Regions from separate parts of the Micromonospora sp. DT43 genome, predicted to be linked through region 1. Evidence: riboswitches for the same ligand, from Rfam matches in the RefSeq annotation. Region 1 holds a riboswitch; the other holds the start of a gene.
What was found. Region 1 has a riboswitch for S-adenosylmethionine ahead of ACLQ26_RS12845 (aminotransferase class V-fold PLP-dependent enzyme). Riboswitches for the same ligand answer to the same signal wherever they lie in the genome.
Positions count from the first base shown of each region.

Region 2: it holds a riboswitch for S-adenosylmethionine, as region 1 does, so the genes downstream of both, ACLQ26_RS06120 (ABC transporter substrate-binding protein) here and ACLQ26_RS12845 (aminotransferase class V-fold PLP-dependent enzyme) in region 1, are expected to answer to the same signal.

Region 1 covers NZ_JBNCKR010000004.1:280,869-291,912, forward strand. Annotated here, with positions in the region: gene ACLQ26_RS12825 (FAD-binding oxidoreductase) at 1-1,379, opposite strand, end outside; gene ACLQ26_RS12830 (DUF4031 domain-containing protein) at 1,436-1,720, shown strand; gene ACLQ26_RS12835 (HD domain-containing protein) at 1,692-2,366, opposite strand; gene ACLQ26_RS12840 (FUSC family protein) at 2,485-3,687, shown strand; gene ACLQ26_RS12845 (aminotransferase class V-fold PLP-dependent enzyme) at 3,716-4,984, opposite strand; SAM riboswitch class IV at 5,031-5,151, opposite strand; gene ACLQ26_RS12850 (PrsW family intramembrane metalloprotease) at 5,175-6,656, shown strand; gene ACLQ26_RS12855 (hypothetical protein) at 6,673-6,840, opposite strand; gene ACLQ26_RS12860 (GroES family chaperonin) at 6,943-7,281, opposite strand; gene ACLQ26_RS12865 (AI-2E family transporter) at 7,440-8,738, shown strand; gene ACLQ26_RS12870 (ATP-dependent DNA helicase) at 8,748-10,952, opposite strand.
Region 2 covers NZ_JBNCKR010000002.1:441,019-452,062, forward strand. Annotated here, with positions in the region: gene ACLQ26_RS06085 (SCP2 sterol-binding domain-containing protein) at 1-301, opposite strand, end outside; gene ACLQ26_RS06090 (mycothiol transferase) at 386-895, opposite strand; gene ACLQ26_RS06095 (2'-5' RNA ligase family protein) at 975-1,490, shown strand; gene ACLQ26_RS06100 (MFS transporter) at 1,711-2,934, opposite strand; gene ACLQ26_RS06105 (hypothetical protein) at 3,165-3,350, shown strand; gene corA (magnesium/cobalt transporter CorA) at 3,367-4,494, opposite strand; gene ACLQ26_RS06115 (amino acid transporter) at 4,720-6,660, shown strand; SAM riboswitch class IV at 6,746-6,857, shown strand; gene ACLQ26_RS06120 (ABC transporter substrate-binding protein) at 7,169-8,011, shown strand; gene ACLQ26_RS06125 (amino acid ABC transporter permease) at 8,051-8,830, shown strand; gene ACLQ26_RS06130 (amino acid ABC transporter ATP-binding protein) at 8,827-9,573, shown strand; gene ACLQ26_RS06135 (hypothetical protein) at 9,583-10,881, opposite strand; gene ACLQ26_RS06140 (Na+/H+ antiporter) at 11,027-11,044, opposite strand, start outside.

The DNA.
Region 1 (11,044 bases):
AGCAGGCCGGCCGGGTCCAGCGCCGCCTTGATGGCCTGGTGCACGCGTACGCCGACCGGGCCGATCTCCCGCGCCAGCCAGTCCCGTTTGAGCAGCCCCACGCCGTGCTCGCCGGTGCAGGTGCCGCCCAGGTCCAGGCCGAGACGCATGATCTCGTCGAACGCCCGCCGGCCCCGCTCCACGCTGGCCGGGTCGGCCCTGTCGACGACGATGTTCGGGTGCATGTTGCCGTCCCCGGCGTGGCCCACCACGCCGATCGGCACGTCGCAGTCCGCCGCGATCCGGGCCACCCCGTCCAGCAGTGCGGCGAGCGCGCCCCGAGGCACCGCCACGTCGTCGATCACCAGGCCGCCGCTGCCGTCCGGGTGGGTGTCGGCGGCGAACTTCTCCATCGCCGGATGGGCGAGCCGGCGAGCCTGCAACAACGCCGCCGCCTCCACCGCGTCGGTGGCCGCGTAGACCTCCTCGGCGCCGGCCGCCTCGCACACCTCGGCCAGGGCGGCCAGGTCCTCGCCGGCCCGGCTGCCGGTGTCGGCGGCGGCCAGCAACAGGGCCTGTGCGTCGGTCCGCAGCCCCATCGGCTGGTACGCCTCGATCGCCCGCAGGTGGGTCTGGTCCAGCAGTTCCAGCAGGCTGGGCGTGAGGCCCCGCGCGGCGATCTGGGCCACCGCAGCGCCGGCCGCCGCAGTGGAGCCGAAGACCGCCACCAGGGTCAGCGAGTCGGCCGGGGCGGGCCGCAGCGCCACCGTCACCTCGGTGATCACGCCGAGGGTGCCCTCCGAGCCGACGAAGAGTCGCGTCAGGTCGTAGCCGGCCACCCCCTTGGCGGTCCGCCGCCCGGTGCGCAGCACCTCGCCGGAGGCGAGCACCACCTCCAGGCCGAGCACGTACTCGGTGGTCACGCCGTACTTCACGCAGCACATGCCGCCGGCGTTGGTGGCCACGTTGCCGCCGATCGTGGACGAATCCCAGGAGCCGGGATCCGGCGGGTACCAGAGGCCCTTTCTGGCGACCGCCGCGGCGAGCGCGGCGTTGACCACGCCGGGCTGGACCACCGCGATCCGGCTCACCGGGTCGATCTCCCGGATCTCGTCCATCGCGACGGTGCTGAGCACCACCGCGCCGTCCACCGCGTTCGCCGCGCCGGCCAGCCCGGTCCGCGCGCCCTGCGGCACCAGCGGTACGCCGTGCCGCGCCGCCGCCCGCACCACCGCCACCACCTGCTCGGTGGTACGCGGGCGGGTCACCACGAGGGGTACGCCGGCGGCGCAGAGGTCGGCCTCGTCGCGCTGGTGCACGCGCAGCAGGTCCGGGTCGGTGAGCACGGCGTTCTCGCCCAGGGCGGCGCGCAGGTCGTCGAGGAGTCCGGTGGGGGCCATGCCGCCGAGGCTAGGTCGCCGACCACCGATCATCAACGCGGGCTAGCTTGGGCACCATGCTCTACCTGGACCGGCCAGCCTGGCCGTGGCGCGGTCGACTCTGGTCGCACCTGATCAGCGACGTCTCCTACGCCGAGTTGCACGCCTTCGCCGAGGCGCTTGGCGCACCCCGGCGCGGCTTCGACCGGGACCACTACGACATCCCGGCCGACCGGTTCGCGGCGGCGGTGTGGCTCGGAGCCCGGGTGGTGCCGAGCCGGGAACTGGTCCGGTTGCTCCGGGACGCCGGACTGCGTCGACCGAAGCACCTGGTCAACCCGGGATCGTCGGCGGCCCGGTGAGTGCGGCCAGCTCACGGCGCAGGTTGTCCCGGGCCGGCTGCTCCCACCTGGCGGCCAGCGGCGGCAGCCGGAACAGCGCGGGCAACGCCAGCAGCCCGGTGAGCACGGCAGCCCGTCCGGTCCGGAAGGCCGGCTCGGGCACGTGCGCGTACTCCCGCCTGATCGCCGCCGCGTAGCGGTCGTAGGCGGGCGGCGGCCCGGCCAGCACGGCGAGGTCCGCGTCGCAGAGCAGGGCGCCGTCGGCGTCGCCGGGCGCCACCGCGTGCCCGGCGGTGAGCAGGACGAGCCGGCGCACCTCGGCCACCGCCGTCGCCGGCACCCCGAGCCCGGTGAGCAGGCGTCCGGCCAGCGCGGCGCTGTCCCGTTCGTTGGTGTCGCCCGGGGCGTGGGGATCGTAGATCGCGTCGTGACACCAGGCGGCCAACCGGACCAGGTCCGGCCTGTCGGCCAGTGCGGCATGCCGGTCCACCACGTCGAGGACGACGCTCAGGTGCGCCACCGTGTGGTACTGCCGGTGTGGCTCCCGCCACCGGGCGAGCAGTTCCTCCCCGGCTCGGGTGCAGCGCTCGTCGGGTTTCGCCCCGGCACCGCGGGCCGTCGCCCGCCACCGGTCCAGCAGATCGGCCACCGCCCGAGTCTGCCGCATGCGGGCACCACGCGGGCGGGAGGATTCAGCGCGCCCGCCACGGGTAGTCGCGCCCATGGCGGTGGCCCGGGACAGAAAACCTCCGGTGGTGCGTCGTGCCCCGTTGCGCGAAGGTCTGGTGGACGTCGACGGGGCGCGCATCGCGGAGGCCACCGAGCAGCTGCGGCACCGTGGCCGTGCCACCCTGCACGACCGGCTGCACCGGGTACGGATGGCGGGTGGGCTGGCAGTTCAGGCCGGGTTGGCGGCCGGGTTGGCGTACCTCATCTCGCACAAGGTGCTGGGTAACCCGCAGCCGGTCTTCGCGCCGATCTCCGCGGTGGGCACGTTGGCCGCGTCGGTCGGGCAGCGGTTCCGCCGCACCATGGAGCTGATCATCGGCGTGGGCGTCGGGGTGGCCGTCGGCGACTTCCTCATCTACCTGCTCGGCACCGGCGCGTGGCAGCTCGGGCTGGTGGTCACTGTGGCGATCCTGCTCACCATCTTCGCCGGTGCGAGCGTCGCCATCGTCATCCAGGCGGCGGCCACGGCGGTGCTGATCGTGACGTTGAGCCCGTCCACCCAGAACCTGGAGATCCCCCGCTTCGTCGACGCCTTCCTCGGCGGTGGCGTCGCGTTGCTCGTGACGGCGGTGCTGCTGCCACTGAATCCGCTCCGGGTGATCAACCGGGCCGCGCGACCGGCGCTGGATCTGCTCGCCGCCCAGCTCGACGCCACCGCCGACGGGCTGCGCGGCCGGGACCGGGCCGCCATCCAACGGGCGCTGGAGCGGTTGCGCAACAACAAGGACGAGCTGGCCACCCTGTCCGAGGCGATCGAGGGCGCGAAGGAGACGGCGACCCTGTCGCCGGCCCGCTGGCACCGCCGGGGCGAGCTGATCCACTACGCGGAGGCAGCCGACCCGATCGACCGCGCGATGCGCAACAGCGGCACGCTGATCCGCCGGTCCGTCACCCTGATCGAGGACGACGAGCCGGTACCGGACACGATGCCGGACTCGATCGGTCACCTCGCCGAGTCGGTCCGCCTGCTCAAACACGAGTTCGCGGCCGGCGAGGAGCCGCAGAAGGCGCGGGAGCGGTCGCTGCGGGCCGTCAGTGAGGCCGGCCGGGCGTACGGGGCCGGGGTCGGCTTCTCCGGCAGTGTCGTGATCGCCCAGATCCGGACCACGGCGAGTGACCTGCTGGTGGCCTCCGGCGTCGAGCAGGAGGAGGCGAACCGGTGGATCCGGACGTCCTTCGGGGAGCAGGAGCGGCCGGTCGGCGAACCGGCCGAGCCGGGCGAGGCGCCGAAACCACCCACCGCCCCGCCCGTCGGCTGAGCGCGGACGGTCAGGCCCAGCCCACAGCTCAGCCCAGTTCGGCGAGCGCGGCGAGCAGCCGGTCGACCTGGGCGGCGGTGCTGCCCAGACCGATGCTGGCGCGCAACGCGGTCGGCGGAAGATCCCGCCGGCCGGTACGCCCGCCAGCCTCGCCGAGCAGCCGCCGGGCCAGCGGGTGGGCGCAGAACAGCCCATCCCGTACGCCGATCCGGTGCTCCGTGGCCAGCCGGGCGGCCACCGCGGCGGAGTCCCAGCCGGCCACCACGAACGAGACGATGCCGACCCGGGGCGCGTCGGGGCCGAAGGTGCGCAGCTCCACCACGTGCGGCAGGGCGGCGAGGCCGGCGCGCAGCCGGGCCAGCAACGCCTGCTCGCGGGCGGCCAGCGCGACCCGGTCGGCGTCGGCCAGCGCCGCGCACACCGCCGCCAGCGCCACCGCGCCCAGCAGGTTCGGGGTGCCACCCTCGTGTCGGGCCGGGCCGCTCGCCCAGGTCACGTCGTGGGTGGCCGGCCCGACGTGGCTGGTGGCGCCGCCACCGGCCAGGTACGGCGTGGCGGCGTCCAGCCAGTCCGCGCGGCCGATGAGCACACCAGCGCCGAACGGGGCGTACAGCTTGTGGCCGGAGACGGCCAGGTAGTCCACGTCGAGCGTGTGCATGTCGACGGGCGCGTGCGGGGCGAGTTGCGCGGCGTCGAGTGCGATCCGCGCGCCGTGCCGGTGGGCCACCCGGGCCAGCTCGGCGATCGGCCACAGCTCGCCTGTCACGTTGCTGGCCCCGGTCACCGCGACGAGCACCGGCAGCGCGGGATTGCTGTCGCGGCGCAGTTCGGTGAGGGCGGCGGCGAGAGCGCGTACCGCCCCGGCGGGGTCGGCGGGCACCGGCAGGCGCACCGAGCCGCGTGGCCAGGGCAGCAGGTTGGCGTGGTGCTCGCCCGCGAAGGTGACGACTGCCGTGCCGGCGGGCAGCGACCGGGCCAGCAGGTTGAGGGCGTCGGTGGTGTTCCGCGTGAAGATCACGTGGTCGTCGGCGCGGGCACCGAAGAAGTCGCCGACCGTCTGCCGGGCCCGCTCGTAGGCAAGCGTGCAGCGCCGCGACAGCGCTCCCGCGCCACGGTGCACGCTGGCGTACCAGGGGAGCAGTTCGGTCACCGCGTCGGCCGCGGCCCGCGCGCACGGCGCGGTGGCCGCGTAGTCGAGGTTGATCTCGCCGGGTACGCCGAGCACGTCGAGCGCGCCCGACGGTGCGGACGCGACGGTGGGCAGGGCGGGCAGCGAGGGTACGAGGGTGACGGACACGCCGGAACCTCCGGGGTCAGGGACCCCGGGTGTGGTGTCGGGACGGGGTCCGCGCTTGCCCAGCATGCCGATCGGGCTGGGCCCGGTCATCACCCGGGGCACCCCACCGCGAACTCGACGAGGGTTGCCGGCCAGCAAGCCGGGGCTGAACGCTGGCACTCGTGACCTGCCCGCAGCATAGCGGCTGTGGATGCGACCGGACCAGCCGGCGGGGGATGGCTACGCTGACCGCATGGCCGACACCCCGCCCGGTGCACCCCTGCCGTCGTCGCCGCCCGCGCCCGCCGATCCGGCTGTCGTCGCGGCGCCCCGGATGCCGCCGCGCCGACTGAACTGGCTGCGGTTCCTGGTGCTGGCCGGGGTGGTGCTGCTCATCGCCTCGTGCGCGGTCTTCATGGTCTTCACGCTCGGCCACTCGCTCGGTGTGCAGGCCCTGCTGGTCGGGGTGGTCGCTGCGATCCTGCCAGTGCCGGTGCTGATCGCCTGCTTCCTGTGGCTCGACCGCTACGAGCCGGAACCGCTGAAGTACCTGATCTTCTGCTTCGCCTGGGGCGCGTTCGTCGCCACCGCCGCCTCCCTCAACGTGAACGAGTTCGCCGCCGGGCGGTTCGCCGACTGGGGGCTGCCGTCCGCGCTCACCGGGGTGCTGGTGGCGCCGTTCATCGAGGAGCTGACCAAGGCCCTCGGCCCGATCCTGCTGCTGGTGTTCAGGCGTCGGGAGTGGTCCGGGATCACCGACGGTCTGGTCTACTGCGGGCTCTCCGCGGTCGGTTTCGCCATGGTGGAGAACATCCTCTACCTGGGCGGGTACGGCTACGCGACAGGCGCCGACAGGTACGGCCCGGCGACCGGCGCCCAGCAGGTGATCGCCATCTTCATCGTGCGGATCCTCCTGTTCGGGTTCGCCCATCCGCTCTTCACCTCGATGACGGGTGTGGGGCTCGGTGTCGCCTCACGGTCGGCCGACCGGCGGGTCCGCGTGCTCGCCCCCATCGCCGGCCTGCTGCTGGCGATGATGCTGCACGGCACGTGGAACCTGCTGCCGACGTTGACCCAGGCCACCGGCGAAGCGGTGATCATGCTGTACGGCTTCCTCGGCCTGATGGTGCCCGTGTTCTTCGGCACGGTCGGGCTGGCGCTGTGGCTGCGCGCCTGGGAGGGGCGGCTCACCGAGCGGACACTGCCCGACTACGTGCGTGCCGGCTGGTTGAGCCCGCCCGAGGTGGCCGCGCTGAGCAGCCTCGGCCGCCGGCACGCGGCCCGCAGCTGGGCACGCCGGGTCGCCGGCGACGCGGGGGTACGGGCGATGCGCGGATATCAGCTCGCCGCGACGCGGCTGGCCCTGCTGCGCGACGGGACGCTGCGTGGTCTGGACCGTAAGCCGGCCGACCGGGAGCGGGCGGTCGCCGAGGAACGGCAACTGCTGGAGGCGATCACCGCGCACCGGTCGTTCTTCGTGGGGCGTGACCCGCAGGCGCCGGTAGGCGTCTGGGACGGTAGTCAATACCACCTGCGCTTCCCGGACGGTACGTCTCGGCCGGTCGCCGCGCCCGACGAGCCGGTGGTGCCGATTCCGGTGGTGCTGGCCCCGCCGCCGCCCCCCGTGGGTTACGCGCCGCCCGGCTGGCCCGGCCTGCGCCCCGCGGCGCCCTGGCCGCCCGGCCACTCCTGACGGCGGTCGGCGGTGCTCAGGTCATCAGGGTGGTGAGGAAGTCGCCGAGGCCCTGGAACATCGCCATCAGCGCCGCCCCGATCGCCTTGAACATCTGCGCGGCGCCGTCCGGCCGGAACGCCACGAAGTAGATCAGGAACGCGACGCTTCCCCAGGTGAGCAGCTTCTTCACGAATACCGGCATCGTCCCTCCCCAGGGCCACGGTCGCCGGCTGGCTTCCCGCGCCACGGGCTGGCAAACGGCGCGACGGCGCCCGCCGAGTGTGTCGGAGCCGGGGGAGGTGGGTCAGAGATAGAGGCCTGTGGAGTCGTTGTCGACCCGTTCGGCGGCCACGGCGTGCACGTCGCGCTCCCGCAGCAGCACGTACCCGCGGCCGTGCAGTTCGACCTCGGAACGGTCGTCCGGGTCGAAGAGCACCCGGTCGCCGGAGACGATGGCACGGACGTTCGGCCCCACGCCGACGGCGGTGGCCCACGCGAGGCGCTTGCCGACCTGGGCCGTCGCCGGGATGACGATGCCCGCGGAGGAGCGGCGCTCGCCCTCGCTGCCGTCCATCCGTACCAGCACGCGGTCGTGCAGCAGGCGGATCGGCAGGCCGGAGTCGAAATCCTGGTCGGCGGTCACGGGGCAGACGCTACCGTGTCGCCGACGGCCGTCCGCCGGTGGTTACGCCCGGGGTGGTCTGGGCATTGTGTGGCGGAACTGCCCTACGGTGTCGGGAACGGACGTATGCTGTCCGACCTGTCGCCGTGGGCCGACGACTCTTCTGCCAGGAGGTGCGCTTGAGCCGCTTCGAGCGGGTACGCGGGCGGCTGCGCCGCGCCTACCGGTCAGGACAGGAGTCGGTTCGCGCAGCCGAGGAGACACCGAGCGACGCGCCGGAGCCCCTGGGCCTGGCCTCGCCCGCCGTTCCGGGGCCGATCGCCCCGCCGAGCGCCACTGTCGTCGGTGCCGAATCCCAGGCGGACCTGCACACCTCGACTTCCAGCCGGGACGACGCGGACGTGCCGCACGGGCTGCGGATCGCCGCCGCGTGGTGCTGGCGGCTGATCGTGATCGGCGTGGTGGCCTGGGCGCTGCTCCGGATCGTCGGCACGATCAGCATCGTGATCATCCCGCTGGCCATCGCGCTGCTGCTCTCGGCGCTGCTCGCGCCGGCGGTGGGCTGGCTGCTGCGGGCCCGACTGCCCCGGTCGTTGGCGACGGCAGTGGTGCTGGTCGGCGGCCTGGTGGGTGTCATCGGCACGCTGACCCTCGTCGTCAACGAGTTCATCCAGGGCGTGCCGGAGCTGAGCGAGAAGTCGTCGCAGGGTGTCCGGCAGATCCAGGACTGGCTCAAGACCGGCCCGCTGCACCTCTCCGACACCCAGCTCGACCGCTACATCGACGAGGCGCAGGCCTGGATCAACGACAACACCTCGCGGTTCACCAGCGGCGCGCTGAGCACGGCCGCGACGCTGGCGGAGGTGCTGACCGGCACTCTGCTGGTGCTCTTCGCGACGTTCTTCTTCCTGCGCGACGGCGCCCGGATCTGGCGCTTCCTGGTCCGACTGCTGCCGGTGGCCGCCCGGTGGAAGGTCGACGACGCCGGCCGCGCCTCCTGGCACACGCTGGGCGCCTACGTCCGGGCGACGGTGCTTGTCGCCTTCATCGACGCCGTCGGCATCGGCATCGCCCTGGTCGTCTTCAAGATCCCGTTCGCGTTCCCGCTGGCCGCGCTGGTGTTCCTCGGTGCGTTCATCCCGATCGTCGGCGCGGCGCTCTCCGGCGGCGTGGCGGTGCTTGTGGCACTCGTCGACAGCGGCCCGGTCACCGCGTTGATCATCCTGGGCGCGGTGATCGTCGTGCAGCAGGTCGAGGGGCACATCCTCCAGCCCCTCATCATGGGCCGGGCGGTGGCCATCCACCCGCTCGGGGTGATCATCGGGATCGCGGCCGGCGTGGTGCTCGCGGGCATCACGGGCGCGCTGGTCTCGGTGCCGCTGATCGCGGTGTTGAACACCGCCATACGCCGACTGGCCGCCCGTGCGGTCCCGGACACTCCACCCGACGCCGTGGTCGTCGCCTCGCAGGCCCCCTGACCCGCGCGGTCAGGTGGTGGCGAGGCGTTGCAGGGCGCCCCGGGCGACCTCGGGGCGTGTCGTGTACCAGAAGGGCGGCAGCGAGCGGCGTAGGAACGGCCCGTAGCCGCGGGCCGTCTCCAGCCGTGAGTCGAGCACCGCGACGACTCCCTTGTCGCCGGTGGCCCGGATCAGCCGCCCCACGCCCTGCGCCAGCCGGACCGCCGCGATCGGCACGCTGACCGCGGCGAAGCCGGAGCCGCCGCCCGCGTCCACGGCCGCGGCGCGCGCCGCCGCGAGGGGTTCGTCCGGCCGGGGGAAGGGCAGCCTGTCGATGACCACGAGCTGACAGGCGTCGCCCGGCACGTCCACCCCCTGCCAGAGCGACATCACCCCGAACAGGCAGCTCGACCGCTCCTCGCGGAAACGGCGGACCAGCAGTGGCAGCGCCTCCTCGCCCTGGAGCAACACCGGCAGGTCGGTCCGCGCGCGCAGCAGCTCCGCCGCCTGCTGCGCGGCCCGCCGGGAGGAGAAGAGCCCGAGAGTACGACCACCGAGCGCCTCGACGAGCCCGAGCAGCTCCTCGCCGGCCGGGTCGGGCAGCCCGGAGACGCTGGGCCGGGGGAGGTGCGCGGCGACGTACAGGATGCCCTGCCGGGCGTAGTCGAACGGGGAGCCCACGTCCAGCGAGCGCCAGCCCGGCCCCTCGGTCGCCGGCACGACGGACCCCGGGTTGGTGTCGCCGGCGAGCCGGCGGCCGGGCGCCTCGGCGACCGGGCGGCCCGGGGCGGTGCGGGCGGCCTGCGCGGCGGCGGCCGGGGACGGCGGCGCGGGTGGCGGCGCGTCCAGGCCGAGGGCGCGGGCCACCGTGTCGAACCGGCCGCCGAGCGCCAGGGTGGCCGAGGTGGCGACCACCGTGCGTTCGTCGTACAGGTGGGTGGCGAGGGTGCCGGCCACCGACAGGGGCGCGACCACGAGGGCACGCCGGCTGCCGCTGTCGTTCTTCTCCACCCAGGCCACGTCGTGGTCGGCCTCTTCGAGGAGCCGCTGGGCGGTCGTGGAGAGGTCGTCCAGCGCGGCCTTGGCCTGCTGCTTACGGACGGGGTCGGGATCGTCGGACTTGACCTCGCCGATCGCGTCCAGGGCGGTGCGGGTGGCCGCGTCGAGCAGCGTGCACGCCTCCCGCAGCGGCGACGGCAGGCCGGCGGTGAGTCGACCGGCAGGGGCCTCGGCCAGCCCGACGGCGAGGGCGTCACCGGCGGCGGTGAGCGCGTCGGCGGTCTCCGGCCGCAGCAGCGTACGGGCCCGCCGGGTGGTCCGGTCGATCAGCTCGGGCACCAGCTCGGCCTGGGCGGCCGAGGAGACCCGGTCGGCCAGCTCGTGCGCCTCGTCGACGATGAGCAGCTTGTGCGGCGGGACGATGTGCCTGTCGGCAAGCATGTCGACAGCGAGGAGGCTGTGGTTGGTCACCACGATGTCGGCCTCGCGGGCGCGGGCCCGGGACGCCTCGGCGAAGCACTCCGCGCCGAACGGGCAGCGCGTCGCGCCGACGCACTCCCGCGACGGCATGGAGACCAGCCGCCAGGCCTGGTCGTCGACGCCCGGGTCCAGTTCGTCGCGGTCGCCGGTGTCGGTCTTCTCGGCCCAGTCGCGCAGCCGCTCGATCTGCTTGCCCAGCCGGCCCGCCTCGCCGAGCCACTTCGTCCCGCCGCCGGGGCGGGCGGCCGGGGCGTCGAAGAGGGTGTCCTCCGGCTCGTCAGCTGTGGAGTTGTCCAGCCGGGCCAGGCAGAGGTAGTGGTGCCGGCCCTTCAGCACCGCGAACGTGGGCCGGCGGCCGAGCAGCGGCTCGACGGCGTCGGCCAGCCGGGGCAGGTCGTGGTCGACGAGCTGGGACTGCAACGCAAGCGTGGCCGTGGAGACGACCACCGGGCCGTCCACGGTCAGGGCCGGCGCGAGGTAGGCCAGTGACTTGCCGGTGCCGGTGCCGGCCTGCACGAGCAGGTGCTCGCCGCTTGTCACGCACTCCTCGATGGCTGTCGTCATCTGCTGCTGACCGGGCCGCGCCGTGCCGCCGGGGACCGCGCCGACCGCCGCCGCGAGCAGCTCCGTGCCGCTGGGCCGGGCACCCCGCCGCCGACCCTTGGCACGGGCCGACGGGGTGGCGGAACCGGTGGCGGTGCGGGGCGGAGTCACCGTGCGACGGTACCCGCCGCCGCCGACAGCGACCGCGCCCATCCGCCCGCGTGGCGCGGACCACCCATCGACCCCGCTGGTGCACCCTGTCCGGTTACGGCTGTGCTACGACGCGTGGGCAGTATCGGTTAGGG
Region 2 (11,044 bases), on a different contig from region 1:
GCAGCATCAGCAGCGCCATGTCGCCGCGCAGGGTCAGCTCGTTGCGCAGCAGCGCCTCGGCGAGGTGCAGCTGGCCGGTGGCGAGCTTGTCGAAGACCGCCCGGTCGGCGCGGACCAGCAGGTCGGCGTCGTCGGCCGACCGGGTCGCCCGCACGTGCTGGTCGGCGACGGTCAGGTACCAGTGCTCGGTGCAGCCGTCGCCGCGCATGTCCAGGCGCAGCGTCCCGGCGGTCGTCGGGGACAGGTCCGGGCGCCGGCCCGGGTCGAGGTCCTGCAGGAACCGCGCCGCCGTCGTGCCCATCAGGTCACCTCCCGCATCCCGACAGGATCACCCGGCGCGGGGTGAGCGGGACTCACCCGTTCCGGGTGAACCGGGGGACGCGGGTCAGTCGGTGTCGACGAGGCCGCGCACGTAGGCGGCCTGCCCGGCGTGTTGCAGGTCGTCATCGGCGATGCTGACCAGCCGCACGCCGAGGGTGACAGGCGGGTCCCACGACTCGTCGACGACGCGGTCCAGGTCCGCTTGTCGCAGCCCGGCCAGGAACGATCCGGTACGCGCCGAAACCGCCGCGTAGTAGTCGATCAGCGCCTGCGCGCTCTCCGGCCGCACCTCGGCGACCTGGGCGGGCGTGTGGCCGTAGCCCGTGTTGTCCGGATCTGCGGTGAGCCCGAACCGCCCCGCCCAGTCCCCGGTCACCCAGACCTGCCCGGTCTCGAGCAGGTCGGCGACGTGGTGGTCCTGGACACGGGTCAGGTGCCAGACCAGCCACCCGACCGGGTTGGCACCCTCGGCGGGCGCCCAGCGCAACTGCTCCGGGGTGAGGCCGTCGACCGCCGCCCGGACGCGGTCGGGCAGTCGGTCGTACGTCTCGGTCAGCAGGTCACTCACGTCCACGGGGCACGCCTCCTGGTCTGTTTCCCAGCACGGTACCGCCGGATCCGGGCGGCCAAACCTCGGCCGCTACGGTGATCACGTGGTCGCGGCGCTGGAGCTGTATCTGGACCCGGATGCCACCCGACGGATCCGGGTGCTGTGGGACGCGCTGGAGACCGAGGGCGTGCAGAGCATGCGCTCGCTGCTGGAGCAGCGCCACCGTCCGCACCTCTCGCTCGCGGTGGCGCCCCGCTTCGATCCCGAGCAGGTCGCCGAGGCGCTGCGCGGAACCGTCGTGGCAGCCCCACTGCGGCTCGACTTCCAACACGTCGGGCAGTTCGTCGGACGGGTGCTCTGGCTCGGTCCGGCGCCCACACCGGAGCTGCTGGCCCACCACCAGCTGGTGCACGGCCGGCTCGCCGCCGGCGGCGTCACCCTGGCCGGGCACTACCAGCCGGGGCGTTGGGTGCCGCACTGCACGCTGTCCATGCGGGTGCCGAACACGCTGATGGCCGCGGCGGTGCGCCGCTGCCTGGAGGTGCTGCCGCTGTCGGCGACAGTGGTCGGCGCGGCGCTCACCGACCACGCCCGCGGCATCGCCCACCCGCTGCCATAGACCACTGAGTCCTGGCTGAAGACGGGGCTGGGGTTGCGGCGAAGGGCGCCGGCCATCCGCTGTGGCCGCCCGCAGTGTCGATGTGCTGTTGAGCGGTATACCTCAGAGGTATGAATATGACTCTGAGGTATACCGCTCACGACCACATCCGCCCGCACGGAGGTGACCGTCGGTAACCGTCGGCTGCACCACCGTCCAGCCAGGGTTGGAAATTACTCGTCTAGGCCGCGTCGCGTCGCCGCCGTGAGACCGTCGCCCCGGCCGTCGCGGCGAGCGTGACCGACGCCCCGGCGACCAGCAACAGGCGCGGACCCAGCGGGGCGAGCACCCCGGCCAGCCCGGTGCCGAGCGAGGCGGCGGCCACCTTCAGCGCCGCCGTGGACACGAACACCCGTGCCCGCACGGCGTCCGGCGCGTACACCGAACGGGCGGCCAGGGTGGCCGCGAAGAGCGGCGCGGTCGCCGCCCCGGCCAGCGCGAACGCGGCAACCGCCACCGGGAAGCCCGGCACTGCCGCGCAGAGCGCGACAGTCACCGCGCCGAGCGCCGCCCAACGCAAGGTCAGCCGCTCCGGCTCTCCGGTCAGAGGGAACGCCGTGACCAGGAGCGCGGCGACGAGGTTTCCGCCCCCGTAGGCGGCGGCGAGCAGCGCACCGGAGGCCGCCTCCCGGCCGAGTTCCGCCGCCAGCATGACGGCGAGCACCGAGATCGCCCCACCGGTGAGCGCGCCGACCATGGTGACCCCGGTGACCCGGCGCAGCGGCCCGGGCCCGAGCAGCACCCGCAGGCCGCCGCGTGCGGCGGGCACGGTCCGCGCCGGCCCGTGCCGTCCGGGCACACGCGCCGGCAGTGTGCCCACCAGGGCCGCCGCGACCAGGGCGGCGGCCGCCAACCCGAGCAGGGAAATCCGGGGTCCGGCCACGGCGGCGAGCACTGCCACGAGGGCCGGGCCGGCACTGCCGCCCACCCCGTACGTCACCGCGTCCCAGCCCTGACCCCGGCGCTGCGCCCGCTCGTCCGGGGCGAGGAGCGCGGCCAGCCGGCTGCTCAGTCCACCCGTCAGCAGCGGCCCGCAGGCCCCGGCCACGATCAGCAGCGCGGCCGGCACACCGACCGGCACCCGGCCGAGCAGCAGGGCGGCCAGCGCGACAGCCCCGGCGTACGTGGCGAAGGCGGCGGCCAGCAGGCCCCGCCCGTCCCGTGCCCGGTCCAGCGGACGGGCGAGCAACGGCCCCAGCAGATGCGGTGCGGTCAGGCAGGTGGCCAGCAAACCGCCCAGCAGCGCCGGACGACCGGCGCCGACCTCCGGCAGGGTGGCCAACAGGACCACCCCCACCGCGGCACCGGCGTCCGCACCCCGGGCGAGCGTCGCCGCGACGAGGTAGTGGGGCAACGCCCGGCGTCCGGGAACGGCGGGTGCGGCCGTGTCAAGAGCTTCACTCACCCGTACCTCGCTACCCAGTCGACAGGTCCGAGGCAACATCGATGCGAAATGTCCGGTTTGGCAGGCGACAGTCGGGAAACCGAAAACAGGGGGTGCGGATGTGGCCGGGCGTGGGATGGTTCGACGTGGATGCCGTACCGGTGGCGACCCACGCGAGCGGGTCGCCCGGCCGGGGGCGCGGGCGCACACCGCGCCGCCCGCGGCGGCTTCGACGAGGAGAGGCAGGGCCCATGCAGGCTCAGCGCAGGCCACCGCGCACGGAGCGGAGCCAGACCAACCACGACCGGACCGGCGGCGGGATGACCGGAGCGGCCACCCCCCTGACCATCTGGGCCGCCGCCGTGCTGCTCGGCCGCATCGCCGCGGGCGACGACGACAGCGAGGACGAACGGCACATCCTGCGCGGCATCGAGTGAGCCTCGCGACCCGCTCCTAGAGCCAGCCGCGCCGCTTGAAGACCAGGTAGAGGGTGCCGCAGACCAGCAGCATTAGCAGCAGCGCGAACAGGTAGCCGAAACGCCAGTTCAGCTCCGGCATGTGGACGAAGTTCATCCCGTACACGGTGCCGATGAGGGTCGGGGCGAACAGGATCGCGGCCCACGAGGAGACCTTCTTCAGCTCCTCGTTCTGCGCGTAGCTGGCAGCGGTCAGGCTGCGCATCTCCTCGTTCTGCTGCTGCGAGACGAGGGTCGCGTTGACGGTGAGGATGTTCTGCAGCAGGTGCCGGAAGCCGTCCACCCGCTCCACCACCTGGGTGAGATGGTCGGTCACGTCGCGCAGGTAGCGGCGCAGCTCCTCGTCGGTGCCGTAGCTGCCGGCGCCGCTGGCCAAGGCGTCGAGCATGGCCAGCAGTGGGCGGGCCGCCCGCTGGAACTCGATGACCTCCCGGCTGAGCCCGTAGATGCGCCGGCTGGCGTTCGGGTCGCCGCCGAAGACCTGGGTCTCGATCTCGTCGATGTCGTTCTCCAGCCCGGCGACCACCGGCGCGTACCCGTCGACGACCTGGTCGAGGATCGCGTACAGGACCGCCTCGGGGCCCCGGGCGAGCATCGGCGCATCGGCCTCCATGCGCCGCCGGACCGCGGCCAGGTCGGGGACCTCGCCGTGGCGGACCGTCACCACGAAGCCGGGCCCGATGAACAGGTGCAGTTCGGAGAACTCGACCTCCTCCCGCAGGTCGTCGTAGCGGGCGGCACGCAGCACCACGAAGAGCGTGTGCCCGTACCGCTCCAGCTTGGGTCGCTGGTGGGCGTTGATCGCGTCCTCCACCGCCAGGTCGTGCAGGCGGAACTCGCGCGCCAGCGAGGAGATCTGGTCGATGTCGGGTCGGTACAACCCGATCCAGGCCATCGCGTCGTCCTGCTCCTGCAGGCAGGAGTACGTCTCGGCGAGGCCGGCCGGCGAGGCGAACCGGTGTCCCCGGATGTAGACGGCACTGTCCACCATGCCCCCGGCGGGCGGGGGCGGCGCCGGCGGTGGTGGCACGCCGACGCGGGTCTCGTGCTCGTCGAGCTGGCGGCCGAAGCCACCACCCGGGCGGAAGCGACGGCCGCCGACCATGACCCGCTCCCTTCCGGTGGCATCCCCTCCGGTGGCCTCCCGGCCCTACCGACGGTTCGGCGCGGGGGCGCCGGGGGCGCTGCATCCCCCCTGCCCCGGCACCGAAACCCGCCGACACGCCCGCCTCGCCGACCCGCGACGGGCGGGTTCGGCGTACCCGGGACGGGCGCGTGAGGCCGGGCGGATACTCGCGGTGACCATGGGCGGAGGACGGGGGAAGCGCCGGTGCAGGGCAACAGGCGCGCCGGGCGGCTGCGCGGTTGGCTGCTCGACGGCGGTACGGAGCAGGCCGCGCGGCATCCCGGCCCTCACGGCCGCCCGCCGGCGGATCGGCACCACCCGTGGTGGAAGGTGATGTGCCTGACCGGTGTCGACTACTTCTCGACGCTGGGCTACCAGCCGGGCATCGCGGCGCTCGCCGCCGGGGCGCTGTCGCCGGTGGCGACGCTGGTGCTGGTGCTGGTGACGCTGCTGGGCGCACTGCCGGTGTACCGGCGGGTGGCGGTGGAGAGCCCGCACGGTGAGGGCTCGATCGCGATGCTCGTACGCCTGCTGAGTTACTGGCCGGGCAAGCTGTTCGTGTTGGTGCTGCTCGGCTTCGCGGCCACCGACTTCATCATCACCATCACCCTCTCGGCGGCGGACGCGACGGCCCACATCGACGAGAACCCGTTCTGGCCGAGCGGTCTCAAGGGGCACGAGGTGGCCCTCACGCTGCTGCTGGTGGCGCTGTTGGGCGCGGTGTTCCTCAAGGGATTCGGCGAGGCCATCGGGATCGCGGTCGTCCTGGTCGCGGTCTACCTGGCGTTGAACGCGGTGGTGATCGCCGACGCGCTGTGGCGGGTGGTGACCCACCCGAGCGCGGTCGGGGACTGGACCACCGCGCTGCGCACCGGGCACGGCGATCCCCTGCTGGTGGTCGGGCTGTCCCTGCTGGTGTTCCCGAAGCTGGCGTTGGGCCTGTCCGGTTTCGAGACCGGGGTGGCCGTGATGCCGCACATCCGGGGGGATCGCCAGGACTCGGAGGACCGGCCGTTGGGCCGGATCCGGGGCGCGCGGCGGTTGCTCACCACTGCCGCCGCGACGATGAGCGTCTTCCTGATCACCAGCAGTGTGACCACCACGGTGCTGATCCCGCCGGAGGCGTTCCAGCCCGGCGGTCCGGCGAACGGCCGGGCGCTGGCGTACCTGGCGCACCAGCACCTCGGCGGGGTGTTCGGCACCGTCTACGACCTGTCCACGATCGCGATCCTGTGGTTCGCGGGCGCGTCGGCGATGGCCGGGTTGCTCAATCTCGTACCCCGGTATCTGCCGCGCTACGGCATGGCGCCTGCCTGGGCGCGGGCGGTCCGGCCGCTGGTGCTGGTCTTCACCGCTGTGGCGTTCCTGATCACGGTGGTCTTCTCCGCGAGCGTGGACGCGCAGGGTGGCGCGTACGCCACAGGGGTTCTGGTGTTGATCACCTCGGCGGCGACGGCCGTGACCCTCGCGGCGCGGCGTCGGCGGCAGCGGGGGCGGACGTGGGCGTTCGGCGCCATCGCTCTGATCTTCGTCTACACCACGGTGGCGAACGTCGTGGAACGCCCCGACGGCGTCAAGATCGCCGCCTGTTTCATCGGCGGGATGATCCTGGTGTCGGTGCTGTCCCGGATCATGCGGGCCTACGAGCTGCGGGTCGACCACGTCGAGCTGGACCCGGTCGCCGCCCGGATGATCGACGAACGCGCCACCCGTCGGATCCGCCTCATCGCGCACGAGCCGCAGCGCCGCGACCCGGCCGAGTACCGCGCCAAGCTGGCCCAGACCATGGCGGACAACGACTTCCCCGACGACGGTGACGTCATCTTCGTCGAGGTCCACGTCAGCGACCCGTCGGACTTCGAGACCGATTTGCTGGTGCGCGGCAGCGTGGCGCACGACAGCTTCCCGGTGCTCAGCCTGACCGGCTCCTCGGTGCCCACCGCGCTCGCCGCCCTGCTGCTGGAGATCCGCGACCGGAGCCGGCGGCGCCCGCACATCTACTTCGAGTGGAGCGAGGGTGGCCCGGGTCGCAACATCCTTCGCTACCTGGCGTTCGGGCAGGGCGCGATCGCCTCGGTCACCCGGGAGATCCTGCGACGGCACGAGCCCGACCCGCGCCGCCGGCCGCACGTGCACGCCGGTTGACCTGCCCGTCGAACCGTCGCGTGACGGGTGAGCGTGGTCATAACGGCTGGACGGTCCACCGGGCGGGGCTGCTAGCCTCGGCGCAGGTCATGAGTGCCAGCGCGAAGCCCCGGCTCGCTGGCCGGCAACCCTCCTCCGCGGTGGGGTGCCCCGGGTGAAGACCAGGCACCGGCACGACGTCGGTGCAAGCGTGGCCTGGCACCCAGGTCAGCACCAGACCCGGGAGACCGTATGCGCATCCTCAGTCCCACCCCACCGGCCGGTCGGCTCACGCCGACCCTGACCCGGCGACGGCACGTGGACCTGATGCGAATGTGCAGCGCGGCGTGTACCGCCGCCTGACACGCTAGCCCTCCCCCTCCCCTCCCTCCCCGGGCGCACCACGCCCACCCACCCCGCTGTCGATCATGAAGTTGTTGCCCGCCCGACCGGCGTGTCGCGGCAATAACTTCATGATCGACCGGGTCGACGCACCCTTTTGGAGACACCTGTGCGACTTTCCTTTGGTTTGAGCCGCTTCGTTGCCTTGGGCGCGGGCGCCGTTCTGGCGGCCGCCGGGGTGACCGCTTGCGGTGGCGGCGACTCGTCCGGCGCCGCCGGCAACCCGTACGGCCTTGCGCAGGCGGGCGTGCTGCGCGCCGGCACGCTCACCGACGCTCCGCCGAACGTGTACCTCAAGGACGGTAAGTTCACCGGCTTCGACAACGACCTGCTGACCGCCGTCGCCGGCAAGCTCGGCCTCACTGTCGAGTTCGTCGGCACCGACTTCTCCGCGCTGCTCTCCCAGGTCAACAACCACAAGTTCGACGTGGGCAGCTCCTCGATCACCATCACCGAGGCGCGCAAGAAGACAGTCGACTTCGGCAACGGGTACGACTTCGGCTACTTCGGGCTGGACGTGCCGGCGGGTTCGCCGATCACCGGGTTCGACCAGCTCGCCGGCAAGCGCGTCGTGGTGGTGCAGGGCACCGTCCAGGACGACTACGCCACCGGCAAGCAGCTCGACCCGGTGCGGGTGCCGGACTACAACGGCGCGATCAACCAGCTCAAGGCGGGCACCGCCGACGCGTGGATCGCACCGGCGGAGATCGGCGAGAAGTCGGCAGCCGACAGCAACGGCAAGATCACCGTTGCGGCCAAGCAGCTCAGCCCCGCACCGACCGCGTACGCCGTGGCCAGGGGCAGCGACAAGCTGCGCGAGGCACTGAACAAGGGCCTCGACGAGGTCATCGCCGACGGCACCTGGAGCCGGTTGCAGGCCCAGTACTACCCGGGCCGGCCGATCCCGGCGGACTTCAAGCCAGGCAGCGGCACGGCGTCAGCTGTGCCGTCGGCGTCAGCTGCTTCCTGAACCGGTGACGAGCGAGCGGGGCGGTAGGAGAGGCGACCGATGGATCCGTTGAGCACCCTGTGGGAAACCTTCTTCGACGCCGACGCGATGCGCGAGGCGCTGCCCGAGATGCTTACCGTCGGGCTGCCCAACACGCTGATCCTGGCCGTCTCCGCCGCCCTGCTCGGCACGGTGTTCGGCCTGCTGCTGGCCGTGGCCGGCATCTCCCGCAGTCGGTGGCTGCGCTGGCCGGCCCGCGTCTACACCGACGTGTTCCGGGGGCTGCCGGCCGCGGCGACGATCCTGCTGATCGGCGTCGGGCTGGCACCCTTCGGTATGCGGGTCTGGGGGCCGGACCCGTACCCGCTGGGCATCCTCGCGCTGTCGCTGATCGCGGCGGCGTACATCGGGGAGATCTTCCGCTCCGGCATCCAGTCCGTGGAGGCCGCCCAGTTGGAGGGCGCGCGGGCCCTCGGCTTCTCCTGGGCCGAGGCGATGCGGCTGGTGATCATCCCGCAGGGCATCCGGCGGGTGCTGCCCGCCTGGGTCAACCAGCTCATCGCGCTGATCAAGGACTCCAGCCTGGTCTACTTCCTCGGCCTGGTGGCCAGCCAGCGGGAGCTGTTCCGCATCGGGCAGGACTACGCGGCCACCACCGGCAACGAGTCCGCGTTGCTGCTGGCGGGACTGTTCTACCTGGCGTTGACCGTCCCGCTGACGCACGTCGTGAACGGGATCGACAGGCGACTGCGGCACGGCCGGCCGGCCACCGCGGCCGACGAGGACGAGGACGACGACGCTCCGGCACTGACCGGGGCACCGGAAGGAGATCGGGGATGACCACCCTCGCGACCACCACCTCGGTAAGCCTCCAGGCCCGCGACGTCCACCTCGCCTTCGGGCCGAACCGCGTGCTGCGCGGCGTCGATCTCACAGTGGCGCGCGGCGCGACCGCCTGCGTCATCGGGCCGTCCGGGTCGGGCAAGTCAACTCTGCTGCGTACGCTCAACCGGCTCATCGAGCCCGACCGGGGCGACGTGCTGCTGGACGGACGCAGCGTCCTGCGCGACGACCCGGACGCGCTGCGCCAGCGGATCGGCATGGTCTTCCAGCAGTTCAACCTCTTTCCGCACATGAGCGTGCTGCGCAACGTCACCCTGGCGCTGCGTCGGCTGCGCAAACTCGGCGAGGACGAGGCGACGGCGGTCGCCCGCGCCCAGTTGGAGCTGGTGGGACTCGCCAACAAGGCCGACGCCCGGCCGGCGCAGCTCTCCGGTGGTCAGCAGCAGCGGGTGGCGATCGCCCGGGCGCTGGCGTTGCGGCCCGAGGTGATGCTCTTCGACGAGGCCACCTCGGCGCTCGACCCGGAGCTCGTCAAGGGGGTGCTCGGGGTGATGGCCGACCTGTCCGCCGCCGGAATGACGATGGTGGTGGTCACCCACGAGATGGGCTTCGCCCGGCACGTCGCCGACACCGTCGCCTTCATGGACCGGGGTGTGGTGCTGGAGGCCGGCCCGCCGGACAGGATCTTCGAGGGGGCCGAGCATCCCCGGCTCCGCCGCTTCCTCGCCCAGGTGCTCTGAGACGGGCGCTCAGCCCGCCTGGCGGCGCAGGTGCCCGGCGAACGCCTTCAGGTCGCCGAGCAGCTCCAGGATGGCGTTCCGGTACGCGACCGACGCCCACAGGTGCAACTCCTCGTCGTCCAGCCCGCCGAACGCCAGCGACAGCGCCTTGCGCCGGCGCCTGTCGAGCACCTTGTGCGGGCGGGTGAGCAGGTCGCCCTCGCGGCGCAGCGCCTGGACGTAGGCGGCCACCGCCTCCTGGTAGTGCCGCCCGGCGACCCGTTCCAGCAGGGTGAACTCGAAGACGTTCAGGGCCGCCTCGGAGTCCCAGTACGCGCTGTCACGCACCGGCGCGCTCGCCACGTGCCGGCCCATGGCGTGCCGGGCCTCGTAGAGCAGCAGCACCCCCCTGCCGGTGGTGCTCAGCGGCCGGCGGGGCGTCGGCAGGCGCAGCGTACGCACCGGCGCCGCGGCGGTCAGGTCCACCGCGCCGGCGTACGTCGGCATGCGGTGCGTTCCCGAGGCCGGCTCGGGCAGCAGGCAGGCCCGCTGCTGGTAGGGCAGCGGGCCAGCACCGTGGGGCGCGGCGCGGACCGCTGCCGCGTGCAGCTCGGCCAGGGGCCGGTCGTCCGGGGCCCGGCCCGGCGGCAGGGTGAGCACGAGACCGTTGACGCCGGGCACCGGCACGCCCAGCAGACAGGAGTTGCGCAGGAACGCCCAGGTCGCCGCCGCCTCGCGGATGCCGCTCGCCACCGCCTGCGCGTCGGCCCGCCAGTCCTGGGCGATCCGCAGCCGCTGCTGGAGGTCGGCGGTCGCGGCGCCGTCGTGCGGGTACAACTCACGCACGGCCCGGGGCAGCGACCCGAGGCGCAGCTCCAGCGGGTCGCCGGTGGGCGCGGGCACGGCGTGGCGGGGACAGTCGGCGGCGGAGTGCGGGTCACCGTCGACCGCGTGGCAGTCCCCCAGCCAGCTCGCGCCGGGTGGACCGGCGGGCCGCGCGAACGCCAGGTGGGGCAGCCGCCCGGTGCGCAGCACCGTCTCGTACTGCGGTCGGGCGCGCCCGGCGCGCATGACGTCCAGCGGCAGCATCGGCGCCAGCGCGAGCACCCCCGTGAGGAGGACGCAGTGCGGGCAGGCGTCGCGCACCCGGTAGTGGCGGCGATGGTCCACGCCGGGCTGCTCCCACTGGACACCGACGACCGCGTCGTCGGACGCCATCAGGTAGAGGAACTCGGTGGCGGCGCGCTCCCGGGTGACCGCGACCAGCTCGTCGAGGAACTCGCGCTCGGTGACCACCCGGGGGTCGGCCTCGCTCGCTCCGGTGGCCATGGGCACCCCCTCGCGAACCGAATACATCGACGGATGCCGAACCGGCTCTCACCGTACCCGCCTACGACGTGGCCGAACGTCCCGTGCGGGCGTGCGGCGGTGTCACCAATCCGTCAGGCGCGACCGGGCCGGTCACGGCGGGCGGTCACTCGTTCGGTCCTCG